Regions from separate parts of the Cytobacillus firmus genome, predicted to be linked through region 1. Evidence: riboswitches for the same ligand, from Rfam matches in the RefSeq annotation. Region 1 holds a riboswitch; the other holds the start of a gene.

Region 1 (3,182 bases):
AGCCCAGCAGATAGAATTTCAAAAAGAAGTTATTTGTGAGGCATTTGAACATCCCCGCAAGAAAACCGGCAAAATCCTTATTACTGTGAAGTGGGATAAAAAGGATCCTGCTGAGTAACATCTAATACGTACAAACAATAAGCTATCAATTTCTGATAGCTTATTGTTTATAGCTTCGGAATTAAGCCTTAACAGCAGAAACAGACAGCTTGAATGCCTCGTGTAAAGCATCAACAGCATCGATCATTTTACTGTTTTCCACAACCGCTGATACTTTAATTTCTGACGTGCTTACCATTTTCACCTGAATTTCATTCGCTGAAAGCACTTCGAACATTTCTGCAGCCACACCCGGATTTGAAATCATGCCTGAGCCGACAATTGAAACCTTTGCAAGCCCTGATTCCCACTCAATGCGGTCATAATTTAATTGATCTCTATGCTTTTCTAAAACTTTCACTGTATCCGTCAGATCTTCATTCTTAATTGAGAAGGACAGGTTAGTTGTCTGGGCTTCTGTCATGCTCTGAATAATGATATCGACATTAATGTGGTTTTTGGCGAGCGCCGAGAAAATAGTAGACAGCCCAGTCAGTGAATTAGGAAGACCAATGATTGTTACTCTTGTTATGTCATCTTCAAAAGCCACACCGCGCACCACTAAATTTTGTTCCATTTTTACTTCCTCCTCAATGATTGTTCCGGCTTCCTTTTCAAGGCTTGAACGCACTTCAATCGGAAGTCCATAGTTTTTAGCGAATTCAACCGCTCTTGGATGGAGCACTCCAGCCCCCAAATTGGCCAGCTCAAGCATTTCATCATAGGACACAGAATGTAACTTTCTGGCATTCTTTATAAAGCGGGGGTCGGTTGTAAACACACCTGTAACATCCGTATAAATATCACATTTATCAGCTTTAAGTGCTGCAGCCAGTGCAACAGCAGTTGTATCAGATCCTCCGCGGCCAAGCGTGGTAATTGAGCCATCTTCTGTCATCCCCTGAAAGCCTGCTACAATTACAATTTTCCCCTGATTTAATTCCCCCTGAATGGTGGCTGGATCAATATTTACTATCCTCGCATTACCATGGACTGCTTCTGTTTTAATACCTGCCTGCCACCCTGTAAAAGAAACAGCGTGATGCCCTTTCGCATTTAATGCCATTGCTAATAAAGAGATGGTCACCTGTTCGCCGGTTGTAAGCAGCATGTCCATTTCCCTTTTATCTGGTGATGGGGAAATCTCCCTTGCCATGCCAACCAGCTGATCAGTCGTTTTGCCCATTGCCGAAACAACTACAACAACATCGTTTCCACGGTTTTTTTCCTCAATTACCCGATTAGCGGCATTTTGTATTCTGTCTACAGTCCCCACGGAGGTGCCTCCGAATTTCTGCACTATGATTCCCACAGCTTTCCCTTCTTTCTAAAGATCTCGTAATTTTATGAATTGCCGTCCTATGTAAGTGAAGCAAGACAGTCCACTCGGCTGTATTTGACAATGGCCTTAAATCTAAAATACCCCTTTTGGGCAATAAAAAAAGCAATGGAATAGTTTAACTATCCCATTGCTGTGCAGCCAAAATGTATATGTGAGCAAACACAGTGAGATAGCTCTCCAGGACGGCAATGTCCTGACAATCCTGCATTTATTCAATGCAAAACCAGCAGAAAAAATGATGAGATTTTCTCCACTTCGGCGAACATACCCTTTCAAAGCTTTTCATGGAAGCTCATTCTTCTCCAAGCTTTTACTGATGAAGTTCGCACCTCTACCTTCACTTAACGATTATGTCCAATAGTTCAGTTTAAACATATGGACATGCGCTTTATCGCTATAAAGTGATATTGATATAAAGTTTCAATTAGTATAACATGTCTGACTTTTTATGTCTATATCCATTTAAGACTCAGAGTTTCCATTTTGTTCCTCAAGCCTCTGCTTTAACTCCTCTGCAACAATCGCAGGAATGCCTATTTTTCTAAACTCCTCAATTGATGCCTCTTTCATTTTCTTTACAGACCCAAAGGCCTTCAACAGCTGTTTCTTTCGCTTTTCGCCTATGCCCGGAATTTCATCCAGAATAGACTGAAAGGCACTTTTTCCGCGAAGCTGGCGGTGAAAAGTAATCGCAAAGCGATGAACTTCATCCTGAATTCTCTGCAGCAGGTAGAATTCCTGGCTGTTCCTTGCAAGTGGAATAATTTGAAGCGGATTACCATATAAAAGCTGTGAAGTTCTGTGCTTCTCATCCTTCACCAGGCCTGAAATCGGAATATCCAGACCGAGTTCATTTTCTAGCACATCCCTTACAGCTTCAACATGCCCTTTTCCTCCATCAATCAAGATTAAGTCCGGAAGCGGCAGTTCTTCTTTCAGTACTCTTGTATATCTGCGTCGCGTGACTTCTCTCATGGATTCATAATCATCAGGACCTTTAACGGACTTTATTTTATATTTTCGGTACTCTCTTTTCTCCGGTTTGCCATCAATGAAGACGATCATGGCAGAAACGGGATCCGACCCCTGGATATTTGAATTATCAAAGGCTTCAATCCGGTGAGGAGTATAAATTCCAAGCTGATCACCCAGATTTTCAACAGCTTTAATAGTCCGTTCTTCATCACGCTCTATTAAAGAGAACTTCTCCTGGAGAGCAATTTTTGCATTTTTATAAGCAAGCTTCACCAGGTCCTTTTTTTGCCCGCGCTGCGGTTTTAGCACTTTCACATCAAGAAGCTGTTCTGCCATGACTGCATCAACGGAATCGGGTGCCAATATTTCACGTGGTTTAAAATGATTTGCTTTAGTATAAAACTGGCCGAGGAACGTTAAAATTTCTTCTTCCGGCTCATTATAAATCGGGAACATTGATACATCCCGTTCGATCAGCTTGCCCTGCCTGATGAAGAAGACCTGGACACACATCCACCCTTTATCAACCGCATAGCCAAATACATCCCGATCTGTAAAATCTGTCATCGTCATTTTTTGCTTTTCCATCGTTGCATCTATATGGGCAATTTTATCTCTGAGCTCTGTTGCTCGTTCAAAGTCCAATTCTTCTGCAGCGGCTGTCATTTTTGCAGTAAGGTCTTTTTTAATCTCTTTGTATCCGCCATTTAAGAATTTCGCAATTTCATCTGTCATTTGCTTATATTGATCTGCACTTACTTCCTTT
Region 2 (3,182 bases), 360 kb from region 1:
AATCAAGGCATATGGAAGCTGAGTCATCACATGGTCTATATGGTTACAGCCTGCCCCTGTTGAGGAAAGGATCGTTGTATCGGAAATCGGTGAACAATGGTCACCGAATACTGCACCCGCCAGGACAGCTGACATAGCCGGCAATAGCAGATTCATATCTGTTGCAGCAGCAATGTCTCCAGCAATCGGAAGCAGGATTCCGAAAGATCCCCATGAGGTTCCAGTACTGAAAGCCATAATTCCCGCTATGGCGAAAAGTAAAAACGGAAGCCATGATGTGCTCATATTTGAGCTTTCCACCAGACCGGCTAAATACTTTCCAGTTTCCAAACGGCCGATTAAATCAACAATCGCCCAGGCAAACAGCAGGATATAAACAGCTGGAAGCATGGATTTAATGCCTTCCCATACCCCTTTTCCAAAAACATTTGGATTAACGCCTTTCAAGGAGAACGCCTGACGGAAGAATAAACCAAGCGAAACCAATAGACCCACCAGGCCACCAAGGATTAGGGATTTAGAGACATCCGTGTTCTCAAATATTTGTAAAACGGTCGCATTTCCTTCAACCGCCTGTGAACCCGTCCAAAACATTGAGCCCACTGTACCAATAACAAGAGCTATAATCGGCCAGACAAGATCACCAACAGATCCTTTAGAACTTGTTGGAAGGTCGTCCTTCAGTTCACCAGGTGCCGGCTTCTCAGGATCCATTACTAGCCCCTCTTCAACCGCCCGCTTCTCATGCACTTTCATTGGCCCAATCTCTATGCCTCTTATCGCCACGATAAATACAATAGCAAGAGTAGCCCATACATAAAGGTTCATGGGAATCATTTGAATAAATGCCGAGAAAGCTGAATACTCGGTAACATTATGTGCAGCAAGGATTGTTCCGATCAGCGCAATAATATATGCTCCCCAGCTCGAAACCGGTGAAACCACACAAACAGGTGCTGAAGTCGAATCAATCAGGTACGCCAGCTTTGCACGGGATACGCGCTGGCGGTCTGTAATCGGACGCGAAATCTGACCGACTGCCAGAGCATTGAAATAGTCGTCAATGAAAATGATAATACCTAAAACAGCTCCGACAATCTGTGCGCCTGCACGGGTCTTGACCCGCTTCATCGCCCATTCTCCAAAAGCGCGGCTTCCGCCTGAGATAGATATAAACGCAGTAATAACTCCTAATACAAGCAAGAATAGAATAATATATACATTCCAGGTGTTCAGCTCTCCGTCTGAAACAAAAATTCCTTTTACAGCATCCCAAATGATGCTGAAAGTTTCTGTGATGCTGAATTCAGCCAGCAATAGCGCGGCTGTAACGATCCCCACTCCCAGTGACAGCAATACGCGCCTGGTCAGGATAACCATAGCGATTGCTACCAAAGGCGGCAGCAGGGAGAAAATCGTGTTAGTCATTTCTTGTCCTCCTCTTGTTTTTTTGGATCACCGCCATGCGGCATGTCCGTTTTGCAATCAGGGGAAACAACAAGGATGATGACGAAAACCAAAATAAAAAAAGAGTAACGATAGAGAAAAATCTATCATTACTCTTTTGAAGTAATTAGTTTCTCCATCACGATCTGTAGCTCCCCATTATGATGGGCTTTGACAAAGTATATTCATACTTTCCCCTCATAATGACAGTGTTACTCCTATTCGAAGTAACCCCAGCATGATTAGTTTTGACTCACTAATTCTGCTTCGGCAACATTCCCTTTCGGCTGCGGTCGTCGTTGTCATCCTCACACAGCGTACTTTTGAATCCTGCACCTCTACCCCATCGGATATGATAAGGTTTTTATGAAATTATAGTAGAATTTTATCAAAATACTAACCTATTAGCAAGAGTTATTGGCCGGCCGGTATTTCTATTGATGGCGAGGTGCCCCCTCCGCCATTGTAAAATTGCGGGACCTTTCCCGGGTAAATGCCATAAGCCGCCAGCACATCCTCCTGTACTGTGATAATTTTGGTGGCAAAAGGAATGATAATTTGAACCTGTACGTCCAGGCGGACCAGCACCTTCACTTCCACATTATTTATACCGTGATCCTTTGTCTCAGTTATGAAATTGGAGGTAACGGAACCGACTGCATTAAACTTCACCGGTATACGGGGACCCAAGTTACCAAGGAGGGCATTATTGGTTGCCTGGCCAAGCGGCACGTAATAGACAATTCCATTTGAGTGCTGCATTTCCTCCGTATTGATTTCCACATCTGTAAAGGACTCCAACGCATCCAAATCGCCCTTTTCCGCTTTCTTAATATTATCCTGAACCAGTTCGGTTACTTCCGCTTTGACTCTGTTCAGCTTTTCCACGTTTATGCTGACAACACCGCTCTCGCTTGCTTCAAACATATCTTCTAAATCCATCACATTGGTAATTTTTTTATTAATCGCATTGTTTATCACCAATGATGCAATTTTCCTTGTCTGTGAATCGGCATAGCTCATGAGTGTTGGCTTAAGCCCTTCATTGATAATCCAGAGGCCGGCAGCTGTTGAAATAACAAAAAATACAAAGGTCAGAAGAAATACATAGCGAAATGGAAGAGGACCTTTCCGGGGCAGCCGGCCGCGAAATTTTGCCAAAACAAATCCCCCCTTTACAAGCTATATGTATGCTGTAAAGGAGGGAACTAGGCTCAAAAATTTAAAATAGTTTATCGCAGTCTAACGGACAGTAAGAAGGACAAAGACTAAGAACGCCACATCCTCCCAAAAGCTGCCGCTTTCGGTCGTGCGATGTATCGCTGCCGTAGCTTTCCTTGTCCTGTGGCAACGTCTTTGTGACCCACTTCCTCCCAAAAGCTGACGCATTTGGTCGTGCGATGCTCATGCTGACGAAGCCTTCCTTGTCATGTGGGCCTCAACTATCAATCAGTGGGGGATAAGAAAAGCCCCACTGAAGAAAGTTTCACTTTATTGTTGTACTAAAGTCGTATCACAGCCTGTAATAACAGAATTCAATTCAAGCCCTAAATCCGCTTCATAGGGCTCCACATTCCTGCCCTTTTCTTCAAGTATGCGGATGACAGGCCTGTCGCTGAGACCCGGATTCTGCCGGCAGACAACACCTTTTCTTCCGTCATTCAGCTCGACTGTAACACCAACTGGATACACGGCAACCGCCTGCCGGAAAACTTCAATGACTTTCTTATCAAATA

What was found. Region 1 has a riboswitch for lysine ahead of NAF01_RS19710 (aspartate kinase). Riboswitches for the same ligand answer to the same signal wherever they lie in the genome.
Region 2: it holds a riboswitch for lysine, as region 1 does, so the genes downstream of both, NAF01_RS21485 (Na+/H+ antiporter NhaC family protein) here and NAF01_RS19710 (aspartate kinase) in region 1, are expected to answer to the same signal.

Annotation. Positions count from the first base shown of each region.
Region 1 covers NZ_CP098323.1:3,889,370-3,892,551, forward strand. The annotation lists gene NAF01_RS19705 (YslB family protein) at 1-118, shown strand, start outside; gene NAF01_RS19710 (aspartate kinase) at 182-1,411, opposite strand; lysine riboswitch at 1,604-1,783, opposite strand; gene uvrC (excinuclease ABC subunit UvrC) at 1,904-3,182, opposite strand, start outside.
Region 2 covers NZ_CP098323.1:4,247,774-4,250,955, forward strand. The annotation lists gene NAF01_RS21485 (Na+/H+ antiporter NhaC family protein) at 1-1,428, opposite strand, end outside; lysine riboswitch at 1,588-1,795, opposite strand; gene yunB (sporulation protein YunB) at 1,861-2,607, opposite strand; gene NAF01_RS21495 (HD-GYP domain-containing protein) at 2,938-3,182, opposite strand, start outside.